4 regions of the Paracoccus versutus genome follow, and region 2 is predicted to be linked to each of the others. Evidence: riboswitches for the same ligand, from Rfam matches in the RefSeq annotation. Region 2 holds a riboswitch; each other region holds the start of a gene.
What was found. A riboswitch is a leader RNA that binds a small molecule or an ion and turns the genes downstream of it on or off. The one in region 2 is predicted to bind cobalamin.
Positions count from the first base shown of each region.

Region 1 (7,033 bases), on a different replicon from region 2:
GGCGTCGAAAAGGGGGTTTTCGTGGATGTCGATCCTCATATAGCTGCAAGCATAATTCTGGGGATGACGCTCTGGATGTATAAGTGGTATCGCCCCGGCGGGCGGCATTCGGTGGAAGATGTCACCTCGGCCATCATCAATTTTGCTTGCCATGGGTATCTGAAACCGGACAACCTGCCCGCCGGGCTTTCGCTGACACCCGCATCGGCAGAGGCCGGAGGTGAGGAAGGCATCGGGCACGGCTCCGGCCGGCCGCAAAGATAGCCGTTCGGCCCGAGCCCACCGGCCGGATGCGGTCGATACCGTCGGCATAGACGAGCCCGCTGCCCCCGGTTCCTTCGCCACGGCATGCCGGCCCCCAAGGCCGGCTTTCAGCCCTTGCGCACCGGACGGCTCGTGGGTGTTCCGGTGCTGCGGCAGGGCTGCAGGACATGGTCGGCGACACCCAGCGCCGCCAGTTCCGCGCCCATCCGCGCCAAGGCCGCCCCGTCGATCAGGGTGGGATCGACCGTCGTGCGCACCTGGTGGGCCGTGCCGCTGGCCAGCAGCAGCCGCAGGCTTTCCCTGGCCCTGTCGCCGCTGCCGGTTGCGCCCGTCACCCGCCGATAGCCGGAAAACGGCGCCTTCACGTCGAAGCCGACCCAGTCGCAAAGCGGCAGCACCGCCGCAAGCCGGGCGGGGTAGGGGCCGGCCGTGTGCAGGCCGGTCCTGAACCCCAGGGCCCGGACCGCCCGCAACGCCTCGGGCAGGCCGCGCTGAAGCGTCGGCTCCCCGCCCGAGAACACCACGCCGTCGAGCAGGCCGCGCCGTCCCGCCAGAAAGCCCAGGACCTCTTGCCAATCCAGCGCGCCCTCGGCCTCGGGCGGGATGAGATGCGGGTTGTGGCAATAGGGGCAGTCCCAGGGACAGCCCTGCAGGAAAAGGGTGGCGACCAGCTCGCCCGGCCAGTCGCAGCTGGACAGGCGCTGCAGGCCGCCGATGCGGATCTCAGCCAAGATCGGCCCGCCGCTCGCTGAAATACAGCCGCTCGCGGAATTCGCCCTTCTTGCCGCGGTTGAACGAGGATACCGGGCGGTGATAGCCCATCACCCGCGTCCAGATCTCGCAGGGCTGGCGTTCCTCATCCGCCAGCAGGATTTCTTCCGGTCCGGTTTTCCGGTCGTCGAACATGGTCTTTTCCTTCCTCAATGCGCGGCCGATTGCCGCTTTTTCGCGATAAGCTCTTCGTCGCAGCGCGGGCAGAACGCGTGTTCGCCCGCGATATGGCCATGCCTGGGGCAGACCGAGAATGTCGGCGTGACGGTGATATAGGGCAGGCCGAAATTCTCCAGCGCCCGGCGCACCAGCTTGCGGCAGGCCTCGGCCGAGGACAGCTGCGTGCCCATGTAGAGATGCAGCACCGTCCCGCCGGTGTATTTGCGCTGCAGCGCCTCTTGCCGCTCCAGTGCCTCGAACGGGTCGTCGGTAAAGCCGACAGGCAGCTGGCTCGAATTGGTGTAATAGGGCTCGTGTTCGGTGCCGGCCTGGAGGATGCCGGGAAAACGCCTGCGGTCCTCCTTGGCGAAACGATAGGTGGTGCCCTCTGCCGGCGTCGCCTCCAGGTTATAGAGATGTCCGGTCTGTTCCTGGAAGGCGGTGATGCGCGCCCGCAGATGGTCGAGCAGCCGCAGCGCGAAGCCATGTCCCCATTCGGTGGTGATGTCATGCGCATCGTCGGTGAAGTTGCGGATCATCTCGTTGATGCCGTTGACGCCCAGGGTCGAGAAATGATTGCGCAGCGTGCCCAGATAGCGCCGGCTATAGGGAAACAGCCCGTCGTCCATCAGCCGCTGGATCACCCGGCGCTTGATCTCCAGGCTGTCGCGGCCCAGGTCGAGCAATTCGTCCAGGCGTTGCAGCAGCCCGGCCTCGTCGCCCTTGTGCAGATGACCCAGCCGCGCGCAGTTGACGGTGACGACGCCCAGCGAGCCGGTCTGCTCGGCGCTGCCGAACAGCCCGTTGCCGCGTTTCAGCAGCTCGGTCAGGTCAAGCTGCAGCCGGCAGCACATGGACCGCACCATGTTCGGCTTGAGGTCCGAGTTCAGGAAGTTCTGGAAATAGGGCAGGCCGTATTTCGCCGTCATCGCGAACAGCAGCTTGGCGTTCTCGCTGTCCCAGGGAAAATCCGGCGTGATGTTGTAGGTCGGGATCGGAAAGGTGAAGACCCGGCCCTTTTCGTCGCCGCGCGCCATCACCTCGATATAGGCGCGGTTGATCATGTCCATCTCGGCCTGCAAGGCGCCATAGGTGAAATTCATCGGCTGCCCGCCGATGACCGGCACCTGGTCGCGCAGATCCTCGGGGCAGACCCAGTCGAAGGTCAGGTTGGTGAACGGGGTCTGCGTGCCCCAGCGCGAGGGGACGTTGAGGTTGAAGATCAGCTCCTGCATGGCCTGCCGCACCTCGGCATAGCCCAGCCCATCCTTGCGGATGAAAGGGGCCATATAGGTGTCGAAGGAACTGAAGGCCTGCGCGCCGGCCCATTCGTTCTGCAGCGTGCCCAGGAAGTTCACGATCTGGCCGATGGCGCTGGACAGGCGCTTCGGCGGCCCGGCCTCGACCTTGCCGAGGACGCCGTTGAACCCCTCGGTCAGCAAGGTGCGCAGCGACCAGCCGGCGCAATAGCCGGCCAGCATGTCGAGGTCGTGGATATGCAGGTCGCCCCGACGATGCGCCTCGCCCACGGCGGGCGGATAGACATGCGACAGCCAGTAATTGGCCACCACCTTGCCCGAGACGTTCAGGATCAGCCCGCCGAGCGAATAGTCCTGGTTGGCATTGGCATTCACCCGCCAATCGGCGCGGTCCAGGTATTCGTTGACCGACGAGGCGACATCGACGGCGACATCCCTTGCCGGCGCGGCGGGCGGGGGCGTAAGCGGCGCCGGCATCAACGCGCCCTCCCTTGCCTGCGGCTTGCTGCCGCCCTTGCGGTGCTGCGGACGGCGGCGCCGGCCTTGGCAGGTCTGGTGGTGAAGGATGGCCGCATCTGTTCCCCGTGCTGCTGGGGGCGGGGCAGGCCAGGACGCATGGAGCCCTGCGGCGACAAGGCCGCATTGCCAGGCGCACCGCCGGGACACCCCGCCCGTGGTTCATCGTCATCATCACGGCAGGTCTCCTGGCTCGCAGGTCGCTGCCCTTGCCGGCCTTCCCAATGCCGTGCGGCACCAGTGGCGTGATCCGGCGCAGGCTCGCTGCTTACAGTTGCGGGGGCAGCGCCGGCCTTGCCCCGAAAGGCGCACCGGCTTCCCTCTTCGCTTTCGGACCGGATCGACCCGAAAAAACCGTGATGCCTACATATAGGGATGACGGCGCCGTATCCGTCAAGATATTGTGGGGACCTGCGACATTTTGTGCAGGATAGTCCGGCCGCCTGGGCAGGGACCACGAAGCCCGATCCCGATCCGGGGCACGGCCTTGGGCGGGCTGGTTGCGAGATTGCGCTGCACGTAGCTTTGGATCGTCCCCCGGCCTTTGTGCCCATGGCCGTAGGCAGGGCCGGCACCGGAATGACCTTGGGCAGGAACGGCCGGCATGGATGCCTTTGCCAGCCTGGCTGACAGGGGCGCTAGCAGGCTGCTGAAAAAATCCGTGCGACAGGAGAGCTTGGGCCGGGAACCGGGAAATTCGCCTCAATTCTGCCGGAAATGCCCGGTTTTCAGGCCGATATTCGCCGAATCCAGAACGAATTCCGCCACGACGCCCTGTCATGGCCCTTTTTCCACAGTCTGCTAGATCGTCACCTTGACGAAGCTGTCGCGCAGCGCCGCGGACCAGGCGGCGGACATGGCCATGAAGGCCGGGTCGCCTTCCAGGATGCGGCGCTTGTGGCTGACCCGGCAGTCGTCCTTGCGGATCACCGCCAGGTCCAGCGGCATCCCCACCGACAGGTTCGAGCGCAGCGTCGAATCCATCGACAGCAGCACCGCCTTTTGCGCATCGGCCAGCGAGGTCTGGGGCGTCACCACCCGGTCGAGGATGGGCTTGCCGTATTTGTGCTCGCCGATCTGCAGGAAGGGGGTGTCCTCGGTCGCCTCGATGAAATTGCCCTCGGGATAGATCAGGAACAGCCGCATCTCGCCGCCGGCGCGCTGGCCGCCGACGATCATGCTGGCGCTGGCCTGCTGGTTCAGGTCGCGGCACTGGTCCACGATCTCGCGCCGGGTGCGGTTCAGCGTCCGGCCGATGATCGTCGCCACCTGCAGCATGGTGGACGCGCGCATGATCGAGGTCTCTTCATCGGCCTCGGGCAGTTCGATGGCCTCTTGCAGGCGGGCGATGGTGGTCTGGGTCAGCGACAGGCTGCCGGCGGTCATGATCGCGATCACCCGCTCGCCCGGCTGCTCGAAGAAGAACATCTTGCGATAGGTCGATATGTTGTCCAGCCCGGCATTGGTCCGGGTGTCCGAGAGCAGGACGAGCCCCTCGTTGAGCTTCAAGCCGACGCAATAGGTCATGACCGTTCCATGGCACCAAATCCCCCGAGGGATACGACCGCCCCGCGCCCGGCGCAACAGGCAGGGCTACTGCTCCATCTCCTCGACCTGCACCCGCACGTCCAGGCTTTCCTCGCCCGTGCCGAAGGTGGTGCCGCGCACCGGCGCCGCGTCATCCGCATCCAGACCCGAACCCAGCCGGACATAGCGGTCGTCGGGACAGCAGGCATTGGCCGCATCGAAGCCGACCCAGCCCAGGGCGCCGACATGGACCTCGGCCCAGGCATGGGCGGCGTCATGCGGCTCGCCCCCGGCGTTGGAATGCAGATAGCCCGAGACATAGCGTGCCGGCATACCGCGTTCGCGGGCGCAGGCGATCAGCGCATGGGCATGGTCCTGGCAGACGCCCTGGCCGAGCGCCAGCGCCTCGGCGGCGGTGGTGTGCGACTCGGTCACGCCGGGGACGTAGGCGATGGCGGCCGATACCGCCTCGGCCAGCCGGTGGGCCAGGTCCAGCGCATCCTCGCCCTGCACGGAACGGGCAAGCTCGCATAGCCCCGGATCGGTCCCGGTCACGGCGGTCGGGCGCATGTAGACCAGCGGATGCACGGTCTCGCGATGGTCGCGCAGCACGCCGGCGGTGTCCCGCGTCTCGACCTGGCCGGCGATCGAGACCACGACCTCCTGCACCGGGCCGCGCACGGTCCAGCCCTCGATCCAGTCGCCGGCGCCGTCGCGGAAGCTCGCGCCGCGCTGGCCGCCCGAGACCGAGATGGTCCAGCCCGAGACCCGCTGCCCCTGGTGGACCGAGGGGGTCAGGCGCAGGCTCTGCACCAGCCCCTGCGCCGGCGGATCGTAGAAATAGCTGGTTTCATGGATGATCTTCAGCCGCATGACATCTGCCCCCTACATCCGCCCGCTCAGGTAATCGTCATGCACGGCGTTCGAGATGCTGGCCAGCTCGTTGATGAACCAGGACAGGAACTCGTGCAGCCCTTCGTCGAAGATCGCCTCGATGTCGCGCGCCATCAGCTGCTCCAGCGTCTCATGCGCGCGGCCCGAGGCGCTGGCCGGCACCTCGGCGCCATAGCGGCGCACCAGGCCGTCCAGATGCCAGACCGCCTCGTAAAGCGAGGTCAAAAGCGACCGCGGGCTCTCGCCGTTCAGGATCAGGAAATCCGCCACCTTGCCGGCCGTCACCTCGCCGCCATAGGCCCAGTGGAAGGCCCGATGCGCCGAAAGCGCGCGCAGGATCACCTGCCATTGATAGTTGTCGAGACCCGAGCCCACGAACTCCACCCGCGGCAGCAGCACGAAATATTTCACGTCCAGCAGCCGCGCGGTCGCGTCGGCGCGTTCCAGCGAATAGCCCAGGTTGACGAAATGCCAGCCGTCGTTGCGCAGCTGGGTCGCATTGATCGCGCCGCGCACGGTCGAGCCGTGCCGGGTGGTGAAATCGGTCAGCATGGCGGTATCCAGCCGGGCGCGCGGCTGCCGCTCCAGCGCCCGCAGCTCCTGATAGGCCATGTTCAGCGCATCCCAGACCTGGCTGGTCAGCGCCGTGCGCACGATCCGCCCGCCCTCGCGCGCCCGCTCGATGCAGGAGGCGACCGAGGACGGGTTGGCATGGTCGAAGAACAGCCAGCTTTCGATGTTCTCCTGGGTGATCTCGTCGCCGTAGCGCTCGGCAAAGGCGGCCTGCGCCCCCGAGGCGCGCAGCAGCGATTCCCATTCGTTGCGATAGCCCTCGGCGGTATTGGGCAGCAGGGTGATGCGCGCGCCCACGTCCAGCAGGCGGGCGGCGGTTTCGGCGCGTTCCAGGTGGCGGCCCATCCAGAACAGGTTGGCGGCGGTGCGGCTGAGCATGGCTGACCCTCCCATTATTCCGACAGGATCCAGGTGTCCTTGACGCCCCCGCCCTGCGACGAGTTCACCACCAGCGAGCCCTCGCGCAGCGCCACGCGCGTCAGCCCGCCCGGCACCAGCTCGATCCGGTCGCCGCAGAGGCAGAAGGGCCGCAGGTCGACGTGGCGCGGCGCCACCCCCTCGTCGACAAAGGTCGGGCTGGTGGACAGCGCCAGCACCGGCTGGGCGATGTAATTGCCGGGGTCGGCCTGGATGCGCAGGGCAAAGGCCTCGATCTCGGCCTGGGTCGCGCAAGGGCCGATCAGCATGCCGTAGCCGCCCGAGCCATGCACCTCCTTGACCACCAGATCCTTGAGGTTGGCCATGACATAGCGGTAATCCTCGTCCTTCCACAGCGTCCAGGTCTGGACGTTGCGCAGGATCGGCTCTTCGCCGAGGTAGAAGCGGATCATCTCGGGGACGAAGGTATAGACCGCCTTGTCGTCGGCCACGCCCGCGCCCGGCGCCGAGGCGATCGAGACCCCGCCCGAGCGATAGACATCCATCAAGCCCGGCACACCCAGCATGGAATCGCGGCGGAAGCACAAGGGATCGAGGAACTGGTCGTCGATGCGGCGATAGATCACGTCCACCCGCTTCGGCCCCTGGGTGGTGCGCATGTAGACGAAGCCGCCATCGACGAACAGGTCGCT
Region 1 covers NZ_CP038196.1:683,290-690,322, forward strand. The annotation lists gene E3U25_RS03335 (TetR/AcrR family transcriptional regulator) at 1-264, shown strand, start outside; gene E3U25_RS03340 (anaerobic ribonucleoside-triphosphate reductase activating protein) at 372-995, opposite strand; gene nrdD (anaerobic ribonucleoside-triphosphate reductase) at 988-1,170, opposite strand; gene E3U25_RS03350 (ribonucleoside triphosphate reductase) at 1,185-2,930, opposite strand; cobalamin riboswitch at 3,131-3,343, opposite strand; gene E3U25_RS03355 (proteasome-type protease) at 3,771-4,496, opposite strand; gene E3U25_RS03360 (transglutaminase family protein) at 4,563-5,369, opposite strand; gene E3U25_RS03365 (alpha-E domain-containing protein) at 5,382-6,341, opposite strand; gene E3U25_RS03370 (circularly permuted type 2 ATP-grasp protein) at 6,356-7,033, opposite strand, start outside.
Region 1: linked by a shared signal. The riboswitch ahead of E3U25_RS03350 (ribonucleoside triphosphate reductase) and the one ahead of E3U25_RS21595 (DUF1636 family protein) in region 2 are both predicted to bind cobalamin.

Region 2 (7,033 bases):
CGCCCGATTGCATCGGCCGCAGCGCACCGGGGCACCAGCCCTTGACGGCGAAGCTCATGGCGCCAGCTCCGCCAGGACCGAGTTGCGGCGGCTGACCCAGAGGCCCGATTCGAGCAGCCGCGCGAAAAGCGCGCGCATGGCGGCGAGCGCGGCGGGGTTTTCGCGTTCCATGAAGGCCAGGACCTCGGGCCGGCCCAGCGTGGCGTCGTGATAGAGGTCGAAGAGATGGCCGGGCACCACGCCGGCCAGGTTGGCGAAGGCGGCCATGTGGTCCAGCGTCGCCGCGATCTCGGCCGCGCCGCGAAAGCCGTGCCGCATCATGCCGTCGGCCCAGGCCGGATTGGCGGCGCGGGCGCGGGTGACGCGGGCGATTTCCTCGGCCAGGGTCCGGGCCCGCGGCTGGTCCGGGCGGGTGGCGTCGAGGTGGTAGAGCGCCGGCCGCGCGGCGCCGATCCGCGCCATGGCGGCGGCGAAGCCCGCCTCATGCGCGGCATGGTCGCCGGCCAGCAGCAGGTCGGATTCCGGCAGGTCCTGCGCATGGACGAAGGCATCGGCCTGGGCCAAGCGGTCGCGGATCGCCTGCGGCTGGTGGGTGATCCGGCCATCGGCGGCGATGGCATGGGAGGAGGCGGCCAGCCACGCCTCGCCCGCCGCCTGCCGCGCCTGGTCGGTGAAGCTCTCGGCCAGGTCGGCGATGCCGAGGCCGTAAAGGCCGGGCCTGGGGCCGAAGACGCGGGGGGCGCGGTTGCGATAAGGGTTGTCGGCTGGGGTTTCGTCGCGGGCCGCCAGCGCCTCGGCCCCGGTCTCGAAAAGCTGGGCGAGGCCGGGGAAGATGTCGCGAAACAGGCCCGAGACCCGCAGCGTCACGTCGATCCGCGGCCGGCCAAGCTCGGCCAGGGGCAGGATCTCGATGCCCGCGACCCGGCCCGAGGCGCCGTCCCAGCGCGGGCTGAGGCCGGCGAGATGCAGCGCCATGGCAAATTCCTCGCCCGCCGTGCGCATGGTGGCGCTGCCCCAGAGGTCCACGACCAGGCCGCGGGGCCAGTCGCCCTGGTCCTGCAGGTGGCGGCGCAGCAGTTCCTCGGCCAGTTTCACCCCCTGGGCATGGGCATTGCGCGAGGGCACGGCGCGGGGATCGACGGTGAAAAGGTTGCGCCCGGTCGGCAGCACGTCCTGCCGCCCCCGCGCCGGCGAGCCCGAGGGGCCGGGGGCGACCCGCTGGCCGGCCAGCGCGCGCGCCAGCCCTTCGGCTTCGCCCGGAGCGGTGCCATAGACATGCAGCCCGTCGCCGAAGCGGCTGTCCTTGAGATCGCAGAGGAAGCGGTCGATCAGCGGGATCGCCTCGGCCGCCGCGGCGTCGGGGGGCAGGCCCAGGTCGGTTTCCACCCCGGCGGCGCGGGCCTCGTCGCGGATGGCCAGGATCAGCCGGTCGCGGCGGCGCGGGTCCAGCCCGTCGGCGGTGGAATATTCGTCGAGCAGCCGTTCCAGATGCGCGAGGTTCTCGGGCACCGCGGAATCCGCCAGCGGCGGCGGCAGGTGGCCCAGCGTCACGGCGGAAAGCCGGCGCTTGGCCTGCGCGGCCTCGCCCGGATCGTTGACGATGAAGGGATAGATCACCGGCATGTCGGCCAGCAGCGCCTCGGGCCAGCATTCGCCCGACAGGGCAACCGACTTGCCGGGCAGCCATTCCAGCGTGCCATGCGCGCCCATGTGGATCAGCACGTCCGCCTGCGCGCGCAGCCACAGGTAGAAGGCGACATATTCATGGCGCGGGGTGCGCGTCAGGTCGTGGTAGTCGTCGGCGCGGGTCTTTGCCTCGCCGCGTTCGGGTTGCAGGGCGATCAGGTCGGCGCCGTGGCGGAGGGCGGCGAAACGGAAGCCGTCGGGGGGCTCGCCCCATGCGGCGGCGAGGTCGTCGCGCAGGCGTTGCGGCAGGCGGGCCAGCGCTTGCTGGTAGTCCGAGAGCGGCCAGTGGATGCGCTCGGCGGTCAGCCGCCGGCCCAGGTCGTCATGGGGAAGCCCAAGGATCGCGCTGCAGGAGGCCAGCGCGTCCAGTCCGACCGCATGGGCCAGCTGATGCGCCTTGCCGGGATAGGTGGACAGCACCACCGCGCGGCGTGTCGCCTGCCGCAGCCGGTGCCAGGCGGTGATCCGCGCCACCGCCGCGTCGATGCGGTCCGGGTCGGGGGCATGGATCACGCGGGCGAATTGCAGGTCGGGGTCGCGCTCTTGCGGTTCCTTGAAGCTGATCGCGCCCAGGAATATGCGGCCGTCCACCTCGGGCAGCACGACATGCATCGCCAGGTCGGCGGCGGAAAGCCCGCGGTCCTCGGCCGCCCAGAGGGCGCGGGGCGCGGTGGACAGCGCCACCTGGAAGACCGGGCAATCCGTGCCGTCGAAGGGCGTGGCGCCGGCATCGTCGCGGGCGGAAAAGGCGGTCAGGTTCACCACCGCGACAAGGCCGGGCAGGTGCGGCGCCAGCCAGTCGGCAAAGCCCGGCGCCTTCAGCGAGGGCGCAAAGACCCCGGTCGCGGCAAAGCCGGCCGTGCGCAGGGCGCGGATCATCGCATCCACCGGCGCCAGGTCGGCCGCGGTCAGGTAGCTGCGATAGAAGCTGACCAGCACGCCGGGTGCGGGGTCGGGCCGGGGGCGGTCGATGACGCCGCGGTCGGGATCGTAGAAGCCGAAGTCAGGGATCGCGGCCTGCCCCTGGACCGGGGCGGCGGGCAGGCCGGCGGCCCCGGCCAGTTCCGCCAGCGCCATCTGCGCCGCGACCGCGCCGCCCTGGTCGCAAAGCGCCGCCAGCCGATGCAGCAGCGGCAGCGGCAGGGTGGAAAACCGCTCCAGCGTTGGGTCGGGACGCCCGTCCGCCGGCAGGAAGGCCAGGGCGATCCCGCGGCGGCGGGCCAGATCCTGAAGGCTGGCGACGCCGTAATGCCAATAGGGCTCGCCGCCGATCAGCCGGACCAGCACGGCGCGGGCGCCGGAAAGCGTTGCCTCGCAATACTGATCGACCGAGACCGGGTGCCGCAGCGCCGAGAGGTTGCACAGCCGCAGCGAAGGCAGCCGCCCGGCAGCGCGATGCCAGCCCGCCGCGAAAGCGCCGAGGTCGCTGTCGGAATAGGACAGCACGACCAGGTCGGCGGGGCCTTGGCCGGGGTCGGTCGGAACCTCGGTCTCTTCCAGCCCACGGCTTTCGCGGAAGACGACATGCATCGTCAGGCAGCCAGGACCGCCCGGATCGCGGCCTCGTCGATGTCGTCATGCTCGGCGATCACCACCAGGCGCGAGGCGCGGGGGGCGTCGCCCCAGGGCCGGTCGTATTGGTGCCGCACCCGCTCGCCCACCGCCTGCACCAGCAGGCGCATGGGCTTGCCGGCGACGGCGACATGGCCCTTGACCCGCAGGATGTTCTGTTCGCGGGCCAGCCGCTCGATGCGGGCGGCAAGCTCGCCGGGGTCGGCGATCTCGGCCAGCTCGATCACCACCGAGTCGAAATCGTCGTGTTCGTGGTCGTCGGCGCCGTCGTGGTGGCTGGGGCGGGCGGCGAGGTCGTCCTCGGCCGCGGCACCCAGGCCCAGGATCACGCGCGGGTCGATCACCCCGTCGGTCAGCGGCAGGATCGGCAGCTTGCGCGGCGCCTCGGCCTCGATCACGGCGCGGGCGGCGGCCAGCCCCTGCTCGCCGGCCAGGTCGGCCTTGGACAGCAGCACGATGTCGGCGCAGGCGATCTGGTCCTCGAACACCTCGGAGAGGGGCGTCTCGTGGTCGAGGCTGTCGTCGGCGGCGCGCTGCGCCTCGACCGCGGCCTCGTCGGGGGCGAAGCGGCCGGCCGCCACCGCCTCGGCATCGGCGAGCGCGATCACCCCGTCCACGGTGATGCGCGAGCGGATCGCCGGCCAGTCGAAGGCTTTCAGCAAGGGCTTGGGCAGGGCTAGGCCCGAGGTCTCGATCAGGATGTGGTCGGGCTTGACCGGCATCGCCATCAGCCGTTCCAGCGTCGGAATGAAGTCGTCGGCGACGGTGCAGCAGATGCAGCCGTTCGACAGCTCCATGATGTTCTCGGCCGGGCAATTCTCGTCGGCGCAGGACTTCAGGATCTCGCCGTCGACGCCCATGGTGCCGAATTCGTTGACCAGCACCGCCAGCCGCTTGCCCTGCGGCTGCGACATCAGGTGGCGGATCAGCGTGGTCTTGCCGGCGCCCAGAAAGCCGGTGATGACGGTGACGGGGGTCTTGGTCAGGTCGCTCATCTTCTATCCAATCGGGGGAATGCGCGCGAGGCTGCGCTTGCGGAAAATCGTGACGCGCTCGCGCCAGGGCACGATGCCGTCGGGGGCCTGGGCATAGGCGGCGGCGCCCAGCAGGATCTCGGTCGCGTCCTCGGCCGACATGCGGCCGTAGACATAGGTCCAGCGGCCCGGCGCCGACAGCGCGATGGCGGCGCCGTTGGCGCAGGCGGACAGGCATTCGACGGGGACGATGCGCACGCCGTCGGGGGCGCCTTCGGCCGCCAGCGCGTCATGCAGCCGCGCGCCGGGCACGGGCTCGCCCTCGGGGACGGGCTGGCCGGCGCGGCAGGTGATGCAGACATGCAGCGTGACGGTCATGCGCCCTTCATCCCTCAAGGCGGCACGAGGCAGGGGACCAGCGCCCAAGCCCCAGCGGGAACACCCCGTCCGCCGGTCAATCCTTCGCGCGCTGGCAGGTCTCCCGGCTTGCGGATTCGGGCCTGGGCCCACGGCCGCCCCGCCTTCCCGGCGTCTCGCCAGTGGCCTCGGGGCGACCTTTCCGGTCACGGTCGCGGGGGCGGCTGCTTCCAGGCGGTTGCCTGTCGCATTCCCTCTTCGCCTGTCGTAGGACAGGAACCAGCGCCTCTCGTCTGTGCGCGCCCGGTCCCGACTTGTCAAGCGAAGGAGTGCCCGATGCAGACCGACGACAATACCCGCCACGCCGAGAAGATGGCCCGGATCAAGGCCGCCCGCGACCGGATGATGGCCGAGAAGCAGGGCGAGAAGGGCCTGGTCATCGTCCATACCGGCAAGGGCAAGGGCAAGTCGTCCTCGGGCTTCGGCATGATCCTGCGCTGCATCGCCCATGGCATGCCCTGCGCGGTGGTGCAGTTCATCAAGGGCGCCTGGGACACCGGCGAGCGGCGGTTGCTGACCACGCATTTCGGCGACCTGTGCCAGTTCCACGCCATGGGCGAGGGCTTCACCTGGGAAACCCAGGACCGCGAGCGCGACATCGCCGCCGCCCGCGCCGGCTGGGAAAAGGCCAAGGAACTGATCCGCGATCCGCAGATCCGCATGGTCCTGCTGGACGAGATCAACATCGCGCTGCGCTATGACTACCTGGACCTGGACGAGGTGCTGGATTTCCTGCGCAGCGAAAAACCGCCGATGACGCATGTGGTCCTGACCGGGCGCAACGCCAAGCCGGAACTGATCGAGCTTGCCGATCTTGTGTCCGAGATGGAGCAGGTCAAGCATCCCTTCCGCGATGGCATCAAGGCGCAACCGGGGGTGGAGTTCTAGCCTGTTTCCTGTCATCTGCCGCTTGTGCAGGATCAGTGAATTCGAAAGGATGTTCGGACATGTTTGCGAGACAAGGCCTTGTGGCGCTGCTGGCGATCTGCCCCGTCTCGGCGGCCTGGGCCGTGCCTGCCACCGAAGAGGGGGCCGCGCGGCTGCGCGGCGTTTTCCAGACCTATTTCGGCGGCGCCGAGGGCGTGGTCGCCGTCACCCCCCAGGGCGAAAGCTATGAGCTGCGGATCGACCCGGCGCCGCTTCTGGCGCAGGTTCCGGCCGAGCAGGCCCAGGTCAGCGTCTCGGCCCTGACCTATCGGCTGACCGACAATGGCGACGGCAGCTGGGGCGTCAGCGAGGACCAGGTGCTGAGCTGGTCGGTGGTGGTGCCGCGCCTGTTCGAGCAGAAGGGCACGACCAGGGTCGAATCCACCGGCATCTGGGACGAGGGGCTGATGAGTTTCCGCGAACAGACGGCGGTGATGACGGATTACGTCATCGAGTCGGTGCAATATGCGCCCCCGCCGCCGCCCGGCGCCGAAGCCGCGCCCGAACAGCCCCCGGCCGAGCCCGAGATCATCTCGCGCGATCACCAGCGCACGGCGCGGATGGAGATGTCGCTGACCGGCGGGCCCGGCAAGGCCGGCGGCGTCGACCAGGCCATGAACTTCACCGCCGAGGGGCTGGAGCTGTCGCAGGAGATCCTGATGGCTCCGGGCGGCCAGCCGATGACCTTCCAGATCACCGCGCCCGGCTACGAGGGCAGCGGCCAGATCACCGGCGCGCGCACCGAAGGCATGCTGTCCCTGCTCGCCTGGTTCGTCGCCCATCCGTCCGAGGAGCGGATCGAGGGCTCGCAGGACGGGCTGCGCGACAAGCTGGCCGCCGCCATGCCGCTGTGGGACGACCTGTCGATGGACGCGGTCCTGCATGATCTGAAGATCGGCTCTCCGCTGGGCGAATTCGGCCTTGCCTCGACCAAGGTGACGGTCGGCCTGTCCGGCGCCACAGCCGACGGCCGGCTGCACGAACGGGTGGCGCTGTCGGGCGTGACCGTGCCCGAGGGCGTGCTGCCGCCCTGGGTCGAGCCGATCCTGCCGCAAGAGGTGACGCTGGATTTCACCGCCTCGGGCTTCGACCTGGCGGCGCCGGCGAAGATGCTGATCGAGGGCTTCGACCTGACCGCCGAGGAACCCTTCGCGCGGCTGGTGCCCGAACAGCTGCAGGTGGCGCTGCTGCCCGGCGGCACGGCCGACCTGAAGCTTGCGCCGTCGCAGATCAAGGGCGACGGCTACCAGATCGACTATCGCGCGGACATCGCGGCCGGTCCGGGCGCGGCGCCCACCGGCGCGGCGCTGATCTCGGCCACGGGGCTCGACAAGGTCGAGGCGGCGCTGGCCGCGGCCCCGCCCGAAGAGGCCGCCCAGCCGCTGATGATGCTGCGCATGGCCCGCGCCATGGCCAAGCCCGGCGCGAGCGGCGAGAATGTCTGGGACATCCAGATG
Region 2 covers NZ_CP038197.1:2,082,787-2,089,819, forward strand. The annotation lists gene E3U25_RS21580 (precorrin-3B synthase) at 1-58, opposite strand, end outside; gene cobN (cobaltochelatase subunit CobN) at 55-3,216, opposite strand; gene cobW (cobalamin biosynthesis protein CobW) at 3,219-4,253, opposite strand; gene E3U25_RS21595 (DUF1636 family protein) at 4,257-4,610, opposite strand; cobalamin riboswitch at 4,687-4,888, opposite strand; gene cobO (cob(I)yrinic acid a,c-diamide adenosyltransferase) at 4,926-5,537, shown strand; gene E3U25_RS21605 (hypothetical protein) at 5,597-7,033, shown strand, end outside.

Region 3 (7,033 bases), on a different replicon from region 2:
GCAGGATCAGCGGCACGCCGGTCAGCACCACCAGCGCCGACAGCGGCGCCCCCAGCCGGGCGTAGTCGCCAAAGCGATAGCCGCCCGGCCCCATCACCAGCGTGTTGCACTGATGCCCGATGGGGGTCAGGAAATCGCAGCCTGCCCCCACCGCCACCGCCATCAGGAAGGCATCGGGCCGATAGCCGAGCTGGTCGGCAAAGGTCGCGGCGATGGGGGCCATGACCAGCACGGTCGCGGCATTGTTCAGGAAGGGCGTGACCGCCATGGCCGTGACCAGGATCAGCGTCACCGCGCCCCAGACCGGCAGGCCCGTCGCCGCCTGCGACAGCCACGCGCCCAGCAGGTCGGTCACGCCGGTCTTTTGCAGCGCCTCGCTGACCGGGATCAGCGCGCCCAGCATGATCAGGATCGGCCATTCGATGGCCTCATAGGCTGCCTCGGCGCTGATCGCGCCGGTCAGGATCATCAGCACGGCGGCGGCGAAGAAGGCGACGGCGACCGGCACCAGCCCCGCCGCCGTCGCCGCCATGGCGACCGCCAGGATCAGCACCGGCAGCAATTGCTTGCGCACCCCGCCCAGCCGGATATGGCGCTCGGCCAGGGGCAGCAGGCCCAGCACGCGCATCCGCTCGGGCAACAGCTCGATCGGCCCCTGCACCAGCAGCACGTCGCCCGCCGCCAGCACCGTCCGGCTGAGCCGCTGCGTCATGCGATGCCCGGCGCGCGAAATCGCGATCAGGTTCACGCCATGCTGGTCGAACAGCGCGATCCGCCCCACCGTCTGGCCGACCAGAAGCGAGGCCGGCGCGATCACCGCCTCGATCACGCCGATCTTGTCGGCCGGCAGCCCCTCTTCGGCCCCCGCATCCTGCCGGGTCAGCTCCATGCCCAGCTTGGTCACGGCGCGTTCCAGCGCATTCGGCTCGCCGCGCAACAGCAGGGTGTCGCCCATCTCGATCACGGTGTCGGGCAGCGTCACCGCGCGGCGCGCGCCGCCGCGGATCAGCCCGGTCACGGCCACCTCGCCATCGACGGCGCTGAGATACTCGCCCACCGTCATGCCGACGATGCCGGCGCCCTCGGGGACGGTGGCCTCGGTGTGATAGTCGCTGATGTTCACCGCCTCGCTCAGCGAGGCCGTCGCACGGCGGTCGCGCGGCAGCAGCCGATGGGCGAAAAGCAGGAAGACCAGCCCCACCAGCGACAGGCCGAGGCCGACCGGCGCATAGTCGAACATGGTGAAGGGCTGGCCCGTCATCTGCTCGCGCACCCGCGAGACGATGATGTTGGGCGAGGTGCCGACCAGCGTGATCAGCCCGCCCAGGAGCGAGCCGAAGGCCATCGGCATCAGATAGGCCGAGGGCGAATGCCCCGAGCGCCGCGCCATCTTCAGCGCCGCCGGCATCAGCATGGCCAGCGCGCCGATGTTCTTGACCAGCGCCGACAGGCCCGTGACCGAGCCGACCAGCACCAGAAGCTGCCAGCGCAGGGTCCGCAACCGCCCGAGCATCCGGCGCATCACCGCCTCGATCACGCCCGAGCGCGAGATGCCGGCGCTGACCACCAGCGCGCTGCCGACGATGATGACGATGTCGTCGCTGAAGCCGCGGAACGCCTCCTCCGGCTTGACCGTGCCGGCCAGCAGCGAGGCCAGCAGCGCGATCATCGCCACCACGTCGTAGCGCAGCCGCCCCCAGACGAACAGCGCCATCATCGCGCAAAGGATCAGCACGGCCAGGATCTGCGGCATGGCCATCGCTTGACCTTCCCTTCCGTCGGATACCTGACCCAATGCCGCGGCCCGGCGGGCGGTTCCGCGGCCGCGTTCCCGGACAGGTTGTCGCGGCGGCCGGGTGCCGGGTGCATTGCCGCTTGACAGCCGGCGCCCGGCTGCGGCAATGCGGGGCCGCTACGGTTCCGGCGGGCTTGCGCGCCGGATGAAAAGGGAACACCGGTGCGCCCGCCGGCCGCGATGCGGCCAGGGCAAGGCCGGGGCTGCCCCCGCAACTGTAAGCGGTGAGCGACGGTCGAACGTGCCACTGGGATCTCCTGGGAAGGCCGGCCTGAGCAGCGATCCGCGAGCCAGGAGACCTGCCGTGGCGATCACCCATTTCCGGCGCGGGGCGCGTCTGGAAAGCGGCCGTTCCGCAGAGGTGACGATCGTCGTCTTGCGGTCGGGCCTGCCAGCCTTTCCGCAGGGCATTTCTGCAAATCGCGGGCCGCGGGCCCGTGCTGGAAAGGCTTTGGAATGTTCAGAACTCCGGTTTCCCTGCTGGCCGCCACCGCCGCCCTGCTGCCGGCGGCCGCCACCGGCCAGGAAGGCTATCGCCTGGACGAGGTGGTGATCTCGGGCGGGCTGACCGCCGTGGCCGAGGGCGGCTATGCCCGCGCCCATACCGTGCTGACCGCCGCCGAGATCGAGGCCAGGGGCATCGCCACCGTGCAGGACGCGCTGCGCGCCGTGCCGGGGGTTTCGGTCTCGGCCACCGGCTCGACCTTCACCCAAGTCCGCATCCGCGGCGGCGAGGGCAACCACACGCTGATCCTGATCGACGGGATCGAGGCGACGGGCGGGGCCGACGAATACATCCTGTCCGGGCTGGAGACCGCCAATATCGAACGCATCGAGGTGCTGCGCGGGCCGCAATCGGTCTATTACGGCTCGAACGCCTCGGCGGGCGTCATCAATATCATCACCCGCAAGGGGGAACCGGGGCTGCATTACGGCGGCTCGGTCGAGCTGGGCAACGGCGCCGCCGCCTCGGCCCATGTCAGCCAGCGCGGCGCGCAGGGCGGGATCGCGCTGACCCTCTCGGCGCGGGACGACCACGGCTATGACCAGTCGGGCGACGGCGGCGAAAAGGACGGGACCAACCGCAAGACCATCGGGCTTTCGGGCGACTGGCAGATCGGCGAGGATCTGCGCCTGGGCACCACCCTGCGCCGCGCGAAGGAGAAATACGATTACGATTCCACCAGCTGGTCCGCGACCAGCGCGCAGGAATATGTGGTGGACGACCCGCACAAATACAGCGAACGCGACGAGTTCCAGGGCGGGATCTGGGCCGAATATTCCATGCTGGGCGGCCGGCTGACGCATCGGCTGGACTATCAGGACACGATCTACAAGCAAAGCTACGAGGGCGGCCCGGTCACGCGCGGCGAGACGCGCAAGCTGAAATACCGCGGCAGCTTCGGCATCGACGGCACGGTGGCCGAGGCGTCGCACCTGCTGAACGTGCTGGCCGAGCGGCAAAGGGACGAAAGCTCCTCGGCCCCGGAAAACCGGCGCGAGATGACCTCGGTCGCGCTGGAGTATCGCGGCTTTCTGGACAACGGGCTGGATGTCCAGGCCGGTGTCCGCCACGACGGCAACAAGGTGTTCGAGGACTTCACCAGCTGGAACCTGGGCCTGTCCTGGCACGTGCCGGACCGGCCCTTCCGCCTGCACGCCTCGGCCGGGACCGGGCTGGTCAACCCGTCCTATTTCGAGCTTTACGCCAATGCGGATTATGGCTCTTCGGTCTACCTGGGCAATCCGAACCTGAAGCCCGAAAGGAACCGCGGATTCGACCTGGGCGTCGAGGCGCAACTTCCCAATGGCATGGGCGTGGTCGACGTCACCTGGTTCAAGGAGGATCTGGAGGACGAGATCAAGGATTACGTGATGCGCGTCGAGAACGGCACGCAGTATATCAGCTATCGCAACCTGCCCGGCGAAAGCCCGCGCGAAGGGGTCGAGGTGACCGCCCGCATCAAGGCGACCGACACGCTGGATGTCGCGCTGAACTACACCTATCTGGACGCCAAGGAACCCAGCGGCGCGGTCGAGGTGCGCCGGCCTCGGCACGAACTGGGCCTGTCGGCGACGCTGGCCGTCCTGGAAGGGCGCGGCACCGTCACGGCCGACATCCGGCATGTCTCGGGCAATTGGGATACCCAATACTGGACCTATGATCCCGCTTCGCAAAGCTACGATGTCGGGGAAATACCCGCCCATACCGTGGTCAACCTGGCGGCGGGCTACGACCTGACCGAGAATCTCCGCGTGACCGGACGCGTGGTGAACCTGTTCGACAAGGAATATTCCGATGTCTGGGGCTATGCCTCGCAGGGCCGCACCCTTTACGCCGGCCTGACGGCGAAATGGTAAGGCGGCTCGGCCTTGTCGCCGGCCTTCTGGCCGGCCTGATCCTGCCCGGTCTTTTCCAACCCGCCGCGGCAGAGCCGCCGCGCCGGGTGCTGTCGATGAACCTCTGCACCGACCAGCTGGCGATGATGCTGGCGGCGCCGGGCCAGCTGGTCTCGGTTTCCTATCTGGCGCAGGATCCCAGCGCCTCGGCCATGGCGGTCGAGGCCGGCCGCCTGCCCGTCAACCATGGCCTGGCCGAGGAAATCTTCCTGATGCGGCCCGACCTGGTGCTGGCCGGGGCCTGGACCACGCCCGAGACCGTCCGGCTGCTGCGCCGCCTGAACATCCCGGTCGAGGTCTTTCCGATCGAAAGCGACCTGGCGGGCATCCGCGCCAATATCCGCCGCATGGGCGCGGTGCTGGGCCGCGAGGCCCAGGCCCGCGCCATGCTCGCGCGCTTCGACGCCGATCTGGCGCGGCTTTCGGATGCGCAGGGCCCGCGGCCGCGCGCCGCGCTCTATGCCGCGAACGGCTACAGCTCGGGCTCGGACAGCCTGGCGGGCGAGATCGTGGCGCTGGCCGGCTTCGACAATGTCGCCGACGAACTCGGCCTGCCCTCGGGCGGGGTGCTGCCGCTGGAAACGCTGCTGCTATCCGACCCCGACCTGCTGGTCGAGGGCCGCCGCTATGCCGGGCATGCCCGCGCGCAGGAGGTGCTGGACCACCCGGCGCTGCAGGCGCTGGCCCGCGGCAGGCCTGCCGAGCTCATGTCCGATCCCGACTGGGTCTGCGGCAATCCGCATATCCTGCGCGCCGTCTCGCAGCTGCGCGACGCGCGCCTTGCCTTGCAGGCCCGGCCATGACCGGGCCGCGCTACCCGCTGCTGATAGCCGCGCTGTCCGCGCTGGTCGTGGCCCTGTTCTTGGCCTCGCTGCTGACCGGCCCGGCGGGGATCGGGCCCGGCGAAAGCCTGGCCGCGCTGTTTCGCGGCGGCGACGACCTGCTGGCGCTGGTCATGCGCGAGCTGCGCCTGCCGCGCGCCATCCTGGGCCTGCTGGTGGGCGCGGCGCTGGGGATGGCGGGGGCGGTGCTGCAGGGCTTCCTGCGCAACCCGCTGGCCGAGCCGGGGCTGATCGGCACCAGCGCCTCGGCCGCGCTGGGGGCGGTGCTGGCGATCCAGACCGGGCTTTCCGCCGCCTTTCCCCTGGGCCTGCCGCTGGCGGCGCTGGCGGGGGCGGCGCTGTCGGTGCTGCTGGTACTGATGCTTGCCGGGCCGCGCGGCGGCACGCTGGCCCTGATCCTGGCCGGCATCGCCATCTCGGCGTTGGCGGGGGCGGCGACCTCGCTGGTGCTGAACCTGTCGCCCAACCCCTTTGCCATCAACGAGATCGTGTTCTGGATGATGGGCTCGCTGGCCGACCGCTCGATGCTGCATGTCTGGATCGCGGCGCCCTTCATGGGCTTGGGCTTCGTGCTGATCTGGCCCATGCGCCGCGCGCTGAATGCGCTGACGCTGGGCGAGGACGCGGCGGCATCCAGCGGCGTGCATCTGGGCCGGCTGCGGCTGATGCTGGTCGCGGGCATCGCCGCGCTGATCGGCGGCGCCACGGCGGTCGCCGGCACCGTGGGCTTCGTCGGGCTGGTGGTGCCGCATGTGCTGCGCCGCGCGGTCGGCGCCAGCCCGGCTCGGCTGGTCCCGGCGGCGGCGCTGGGGGGCGCGGCGGTGGTTCTGGCCGCCGACATCGCGGTGCGGCTGATCGCGCCGGGCCGCGACCTCAAGCTCGGGGTGCTGACGGCGCTGGTCGGCGCGCCCTTCTTCCTGCACCTGATCCTGAAAACCCGGCGCGAGGGGCTGTGACCATGCTCGAGCTTCGCGCCCTTTCGTTCCACCGCGGCGGCCAGGCGGTGCTGGACAGCATCGACCTCAGCATCGGCGCAGGCGAGTTCGTGGGCCTTCTGGGTCCGAACGGCGCCGGCAAGACCACGCTTCTGCGCGCGGCGCTGGGGCTTTTGCCGGCACGGGGGCACAGCTCGCTGGCGCGGCTTTCGGTGCGCGAACGCGCCCGCGCCGCCGCCTACATGCCGCAGGGCCGCGAGATCGCCTGGCCGATGCCGGTCGAGGCGCTGGTGGCGCTTGGCCGCATCGCCCATCCGCATTCCGTCGGCGCAACCGACCGCGCCGCCATCGAGCGCGCCATCGCCGCGCTGCACCTGGATCCCTTGCGCCACCGCCGCGCCACCGAACTGTCGGGGGGCGAACAGGCCCGCACCCTGATCGCCCGCGCCCTGGCCCAGGAAACCCCGCTTCTGATCGCGGACGAGCCCATCGCCGGGCTCGACCCGGCGGCGCAGATCGACGCGATGCGGCTGTTTCGCCGGCTGGCCGGACAGGGCCATGCGGTGCTGGCCTCGCTGCACGACCTGGGGCTGGCGGCGCGGCATTGCACGCGGCTGATCCTGCTGCACCAGGGCCGGATCGCCGCCGACGGCCCGCCTCAGGCGGTGCTGACCGCCGCGAACCTGGCCCGCGTCTTCGGCATCACCGCCCATCTGGCGCAGGGCCCCGGCGGCATCCTGTTCCAGCCGCTCGACACCATTGAGGGAGAAGACCGATGACCGACATGCTGACCGCCCGGCTTGCCGCGGCGCTGACCGATACCGGCGCCGGCTGGTCCATGGGCTCGTTCGGGGCCATTGCCGAGTTCCACCATGTCGCGGGCGATCCGCCGCCCCAGCCCCTGGGCGAATGCGGCATCGTCACCGCCCGCGGCGGGCTGCGGCTGGACGACCTGGCCGAGGTGATCCTGGTGGCGTGGGAGGCGCTGAGCCCACGGCCGCATCGCTGGCAGCAGGGCGTCTCGCTCTGCCTGCCCCAGGGGCGGCTGGGCACGGCGCGGC
Region 3 covers NZ_CP038196.1:1,620,369-1,627,401, forward strand. The annotation lists gene E3U25_RS08085 (SLC13 family permease) at 1-1,759, opposite strand, end outside; cobalamin riboswitch at 1,899-2,116, shown strand; gene E3U25_RS08090 (TonB-dependent receptor plug domain-containing protein) at 2,252-4,156, shown strand; gene E3U25_RS08095 (ABC transporter substrate-binding protein) at 4,150-4,998, shown strand; gene E3U25_RS08100 (FecCD family ABC transporter permease) at 4,995-5,993, shown strand; gene E3U25_RS08105 (ABC transporter ATP-binding protein) at 5,990-6,751, shown strand; gene E3U25_RS08110 (DUF6925 family protein) at 6,748-7,033, shown strand, end outside.
Region 3: linked by a shared signal. The riboswitch ahead of E3U25_RS08090 (TonB-dependent receptor plug domain-containing protein) and the one ahead of E3U25_RS21595 (DUF1636 family protein) in region 2 are both predicted to bind cobalamin.

Region 4 (7,033 bases), 560 kb from region 2:
GCCGCGCGATGTCGCCCGAGCGATAGAAGCCGTCGGCGGTGAAGGCCTGGGCATTGTGCCCGGCCATGTCGTAATAGCCGCGGATCGTGTAGGGGCCGCGGACCTGCAGCTCGCCCGGCTCGCCGATGGCGGCCTCGCGCCCATCCGGGCGGATGATGCGCAGCTCGTCCCAGGGCGACATGGGCCGGCCCTGGGTGTTCACGATACGCTCCTCGCTGTCGGTCAGCGCGGTGAAGCAGACCAGCCCCTCGGCCATGCCGAAGACCTGCTGCAGCTGGCAACCCAGTTCCGGCCGGATGCGCCGGGCGCTGGACGGGTTCAGCTTGGCGCCGCCGACCTGCAGCAGTTGCAGCGACGACAGGTCCGCCCCCAGCCCGGCCTGCGCATCCAGCCACAGCAGCGCCAGCGGCGGCACCAGCGCGGTCATCGTGACGCGATGGCGGGCGATCAGGTCGAAGCAGATCCCGGCCTCGGGCTCGGGTGCGACGACCACCGTGCCCCCGGCCCACAGCGTGCCCAGGAAACCCGGGCAGGCCATCGGGAAGTTGTGCATCATCGGCAGCACGCACAGATAGCGCGTATCGCCGTCCAGCCCGCTGGCCGCCACCGCCATGCGGATGTTGTAGAGATATTCCATGTGCCGGCGCGGGATCAGCTTGGGCACGCCGGTCGTCCCGCCCGAGATCTGGAAACAGGCCACGTCCTCGGCATTGGGACCGGCCGGCAGCGGGAGATCGGGACGGAACAGGCTGTCGAAGGGCGTCGCGTCCCGGCCGTCGCCCAGCACCACCACATGCCGGACCGAGGGAACCTTGTCCTGCACCCGCCGGGCCAGCGCCACCATGTCATACCCCCCGGGCTCCTGCGCCGTCAGGATCGCGCGGGCGCCGGTGAAATCGGCAAACTGGCCAAGCTCAAGGTCGCGATGGCCGGGCAAGGCCAGCACCGGCACGACGCCCAGCCGGCAAAGCGCGAAGAACAGCGTGACGAACTCCCCGCAATTGGGGAATTGCACCACCACCCGGTCGCCGCGAACCAGTCCCAGCGCCGAAAGCCCGCCCGCCAATGCCAGCGCATCGCGGTGCAACCGATCGTAACCGATCTGCCGCGCACCGTCGATCAGGGCGATCCGCCGACCCAGCCGCCCGGCTTGCCGCGCCAGCAGGTCGAAGAATGTCTCGTATCGCCAGATCCCGGCCTCGCGGTAACGGTCAGCGACGTCCCGGGGCCAGAACGGGCAGCGGGCCTGCCAGTCCAGAGCGTGATCTGCCACAGCAATCTCCTTTCGCAATCCGCTGGCGAAGGGTGGGCAAATCTTCCTTGATAGGGAGGACCATGTCCGCTCCGCCGAAATCCCGACCGTGACGACTGGCGGAGGGCTGAACGCACGGTATCTTATCTTTTTTATCGGATTACTGTCGCACAACCACAGATGGGTGTAAAGTGATCCTGCGGCGCAGGTTGTGGCGCAGGGGTCACGCCCTGGATTCCCAGGCGCCGCCACCCCTTGCCCCAAGCCTTGTCAATCGGTTAACCCGGCGCTGTCGCTCGGCGGTTTCCCGCCGGCGGAACGGAATCGCAAATCGCAGCCAGCATTCGCCAGCCCGCAGTAGATCTGGATAGGGTTTGGAGATGAATGGACATAAAATCCCGGTGCTGCTTGGCACGGTCGCCATGCTGGCATTGGCCACGGCCCCCGCGCTGGCTCAGGACAATCAGGGCATGGCCGAGACGCTGCGGCTGGACGAAATCGTCCTGACCGGCGAAAAGCAGGCGCGCAGCATCAAGGATACCGCCTCTTCGGTGGCCGTCCTGACCACGCGCGACCTTGAGGAGAGCGGCGGGCAGGACAGCATCGCCGATGCGCCGACGGGCATCGCCAACGTGACCTATGTCGCCTCGGGCGGCCAAGGCGGCGCCCCCACCATTCGCGGGCAGGACAGCGAGGGTCCGAATTCCGGCGCGGTGGCCTTCTTCGGCGGCACGGCCCCGCGGCTGGCCTTCAATCTGGACGGGCATTATCTGGGCTACAACGAGATCGTCTGGGGCAGCCAGGCGCTTTGGGACGTCGAGTCGATCGAGGTCTTTCGCGGCCCGCAGACCGCGACCCAGGGCGCGAACTCGATCGCCGGGGCGATCATCGTCAAGACCAAGGATCCGACTTTCCAGCCCGAGGGCGCCGCGCAGCTGGAATATGGCAGCCACAGCCGCCGCCGCGCCAGCCTGATGGCCTCGGGGCCCTTGTCCGAGGATCTGGCCGGGCGCATCGCCGTCGACTACTGGGCGCGCGACAATTACATCGACTATACCAACCCGGATTTCGCCGTCGGCTCGACCGATCAGGACCATGAATCCCGCACCATCCGCGCCAAGCTGCTGTGGCAGCCGAAGGACCTGCCGGGATTCGAGGGCAAGCTGACCTTCTCGCACAGCCTGACCAACCGGCCGAACTGGGAAGCCGCGACCGAGCCCTATGAAGATCTGGAAAGCGCCACCGCATCGAATCCCAGCTGGCGGCTGCGCACGAACACCACCATCCTGGATGTCAGCTATGAATTCGGCAATGGCTGGACGCTGTTCAACCAGCTGCAATATTCCGACATCTGGATCAAACGCTCGACCGAGCCGGTCGACTCGGGCACAGCGATCCTGGATCAGGACGTGACCTCGAACGAGACGCGCGTAACCTTCGGGACGCCCGAGGACCGGATCAGCGGCGTAGCGGGACTGTTCGTCTCGCGCACCGATTCGGACGAGCTTCTGGATTACCGCGGCACCACCACCTATGACGACCGCAAGGACAGCCTGGGGATATTCGCCGAAACCACCTGGCGCCTTGCCGACCGCTGGAGCCTGACCGGCGGGCTGCGCTATCAGCGCGACGACATCACCCGGCGCGGCGTGTCGAGCTTTACCCCGAACGTGCTGGATTACGACGAAAGCTTCGACGCCTGGCTGCCCAGGATCGCGCTGGCCTATGACCTGGACGCATCGACCCGCATCGGCGCCATGATCAGCAAGGGCTACAACCCGGGCGGGGTGACGCTGAACCTGACCAGCGGGGAATACGTGCCCTTCGACGCGGAGACCTCGTGGAACTACGAGATCTTCGGCCGCACCCGGTTGCTGGACGACCGGCTGGAACTGACCGGCAACCTGTTCTACACCCAGCTCCATGATGCGCAGCGCTATGTCGTGACCAGCCTGCCCGAGAACATCGGCAGTTCGATCACCGTCAATGCCGAGCGCGCCAAGTCCTATGGCCTGGAACTGGGGATGGACTATCTGCTGCGCGACAATCTGCGGGTCAAGGCGGGGCTGGGCCTGTTGCATACCGAGATCAGCCGCTTCACCAGCGCGGCGGCGGATTACCAGGGCCATCGCTTCGGCCGGTCCCCGGACTATACGCTTTCGCTGGCGGCCGATTGGGACATCACCCCGGAATGGCGGCTCAGCGGCCAGCTGCGCCATACCGACGGCTATTATTCCGACGACAACGAGGACCGCGACACCTGGGTCGATTCCTATACCGTGGCCAATGCCCGGCTGACTTGGCAACCGCGCGAGAACCTGCAGGCCTTCGCCTATGTCAACAACCTGTTCGACGACCGCTCGGTGACCTATCTGCGGGCCAGCCGCTCGATCGGCGGCTTCGAGGCCACCGTGGTCGAGCCACGCGAGCTGGGTATCGGCCTGAAGATGACCTTCTGATGCGAACGAATGCCCCGACAAGGATCGGGGCATTCATCTTCTCTAAGAGCCTGCTGATCCATCGGGCCTGGACTGGCCGGTTCCGAATTGTACGACGCTCTACCACAAGCAGAAAATTTGCATGTACAAAACCGTATCGGCCTGCTTCAGGTCCGCTGCACCCGTTGTTGTGAGCGGTCTGACTTCCTCTCTTGGACAAAGTGTCGCAGGTCAATACAAAATCTTGACGGATACGGCGCCTTAATCCCTATATGTAGGCATCACGGTTCTTTCGGGTCGATCCGGCCCGAAAGCGAAGAGGGAAGCCGGTGCGCCTTTCGGAGCAAGGCCGGCGCTGCCCCCGCAACTGTAAGCAGCGAGCCTGCGCCGGATCACGCCACTGGTGCCGCACGGCATTGGGAAGGCCGGCAAGGGCCGCGACCTGCGAGCCAGGAGACCTGCCGTGACGATGACGATGAACCACGGGCGGGGTGTCCCGGCGGTGCGCCTGGCAATGCGGCCTTGTCGCCGCAGGGCTCCATGCGTCCTGGCCTGCCCCGCCCACAGCAGCACGGGGAACAGATGCGGCCATTCTTCACCACCAGACCTGCCGAGGCCGGCGTCGCCGTCCGCAGCACCGCAAGGGCGGCAGCAAGCCGCAGGCAAGGGAGGGCGCGTTGATGCCGGCGCCGCTTACGCCCCCGCCCGCCGCGCCGGCAAGGGATGTCGCCGTCGATGTCGCCTCGTCGGTCAACGAATACTTGGACCGTGCCGATTGGCGGGTGAATGCCAACGCCAACCAGGACTATTCGCTCGGCGGGCTGATCCTGAACGTCTCGGGCAAGGTGGTGGCCAACTACTGGCTGTCGCATGTCTATCCGCTTGCCGTGGGCGAGGCGCACCGCCGGGGCGACCTGCATATCCACGACCTCGACATGCTGGCCGGCTATTGCGCCGGCTGGTCGCTGCGCACCTTGCTGACCGAGGGCTTCAACGGCGTCCCCGGCAAGGTCGAGGCCGGGCCGCCGAAACGCCTGTCCAGCGCCATCGGCCAGATCGTGAACTTCCTGGGAACGCTGCAAAACGAATGGGCCGGCGCGCAGGCCTTCAGTTCCTTCGACACCTATATGGCCCCCTTCATCCGCAAGGATGGCTTGGGCTATGCCGAGGTGCGGCAGGCCATGCAGGAGCTGATCTTCAACCTCAACGTCCCCTCGCGCTGGGGCACGCAGACCCCGTTCACCAACCTGACCTTCGACTGGGTCTGCCCCGAGGATCTGCGCGACCAGGTGCCCGTGATCGGCGGTCAGCCAATGAATTTCACCTATGGCGCCTTGCAGGCCGAGATGGACATGATCAACCGCGCCTATATCGAGGTGATGACGCGCGGCGACGAAAAGGGCCGGGTCTTCACCTTTCCGATCCCGACCTACAACATCACGCCGGACTTTCCCTGGGACAGCGAGAACGCCAAGCTGCTGTTCGCGATGACGGCGAAATACGGCCTGCCCTATTTCCAGAACTTCCTGAACTCGGACCTCAAGCCGAACATGGTGCGGTCCATGTGCTGCCGGCTGCAACTGGACCTGACCGAGCTGCTGAAACGCGGCAACGGCCTGTTCGGCAGCGCCGAGCAGACCGGCTCGCTGGGCGTCGTCACCGTCAACTGCGCGCGGCTGGGCCATCTGCACAAGGGCAACGAGGCCGGGCTCCGGCGTCGCCTGGACGAATTGCTCGACCTGGGCCGCGACAGCCTGGAGATCAAGCGCCGGGTGATCCAGCGGCTGATGGACGACGGGCTGTTTCCCTATAGCCGGCGCTACCTGGGCACGCTGCGCAACCATTTTTCGACCCTGGGCGTGAACGGCATCAACGAGATGATCCGCAACTTCACCGACGATGCACATGACATCACCACGAGCTGGGGCCATGGCTTCGCGCTGCGGCTGCTCGACCATCTGCGGGCGCGCATCACCGCCTTCCAGGAACAGACCGGACATCTCTATAACTTGGAGGCGACGCCGGCAGAGGGCACCACCTATCGCTTCGCCAAGGAGGACCGCAAGCGTTTTCCCGGCATTCTCCAGGCCGGCACCGAACACGAGCCTTACTACACAAACTCGAGCCAGCTTCCGGTCGGCTTTACCGACGACCCGTTCGAGGCGCTGGAACGGCAAGAGGCGCTGCAGCGCAAATACACCGGCGGCACGGTCTTGCATCTCTACATGGGCACGCAGCTGTCCTCGGCCGAGGCCTGCCGCAAGCTGGTGCGCCGGGCACTGGAGAACTTCGGCCTGCCCTACATCACCGTCACGCCGACATTCTCGGTCTGCCCCAGGCATGGCCATATCGCGGGCGAACACGCGTTCTGCCCGCGCTGCGACGAAGAGCTTATCGCGAAAAAGCGGCAATCGGCCGCGCATTGAGAAAGGAAAAGACCATGTTCGACGACCGGAAAACCGGACCGGAAGAGATCCTGCTGGCGGATGAGGAACGCCAGCCCTGCGAGATCTGGACGCGGGTGATGGGCTATCACCGCCCGGTATCCTCGTTCAACCGCGGCAAGAAGGGCGAATTCCGCGAGCGGCTGTATTTCAGCGAGCGGCAGGCCGATCTTGGCTGAGATCCGCATCGGCGGCCTGCAGCGCCTCTCCAGCTGCGACTGGCCGGGCGAGCTGGTCGCCACCCTTTTCCTGCAGGGCTGTCCCTGGGACTGCCCCTATTGCCACAACCCGCATCTCATCCCGCCCGAGGCCGAGGGGGCGCTGGATTGGCAAGAGATCCTGGGCTTTCTGGCGGGACGGCGCAGCCTGCTCGACGGCGTGGTGTTCTCGGGCGGGGAACCGACGCTTCAGCGCGGCCTGCCCCAGGCGATGCGGGCGGTCCGGGACCTGGGGTTCAGGACCGGCCTGCATACGGCCGGCCCTTACCCGGCCCGGCTTGCGGCGGTGCTGCCGCTTTGCGACTGGGTCGGCTTCGACGTGAAGGCGCCGTTTTCCGGCTATCGGCGGGTGACGGGCGCGGCCGGCAGCGGCGACAGGGCCAGGGAAAGCCTGCGGCTGCTGCTGGCCAGCGGCACGGCCCATCAGGTGCGCACGACGGTCGATCCCGAACTGATCGACGAGGCGGCTCTGGCGCAGATGGGCGCGGAACTGGCGGCGCTGGGTGTCGCCGACCATGTCTTGCAGACCTGCCGCCACACCGGCGTGCGGCGGAGCCGACCCGTTCACCTGCGGGACTGAAGGTCCGGCCCCTTCCGCGCGGCCGGCATATCGCCGCGAAGCTGCTGGCGGATGGACCGGCGGAGCGGTAAGCGCTTGCGCCCTGCGCGGGCAGCACGCTG
Region 4 covers NZ_CP038197.1:2,644,545-2,651,577, reverse strand. The annotation lists gene E3U25_RS24515 ((2,3-dihydroxybenzoyl)adenylate synthase) at 1-1,273, opposite strand, end outside; gene E3U25_RS24510 (TonB-dependent receptor) at 1,633-3,711, shown strand; cobalamin riboswitch at 3,958-4,170, shown strand; gene E3U25_RS24505 (ribonucleoside triphosphate reductase) at 4,371-6,116, shown strand; gene nrdD (anaerobic ribonucleoside-triphosphate reductase) at 6,131-6,313, shown strand; gene E3U25_RS24495 (anaerobic ribonucleoside-triphosphate reductase activating protein) at 6,306-6,932, shown strand; gene E3U25_RS25095 (hypothetical protein) at 6,917-7,033, opposite strand, start outside.
Region 4: linked by a shared signal. The riboswitch ahead of E3U25_RS24505 (ribonucleoside triphosphate reductase) and the one ahead of E3U25_RS21595 (DUF1636 family protein) in region 2 are both predicted to bind cobalamin.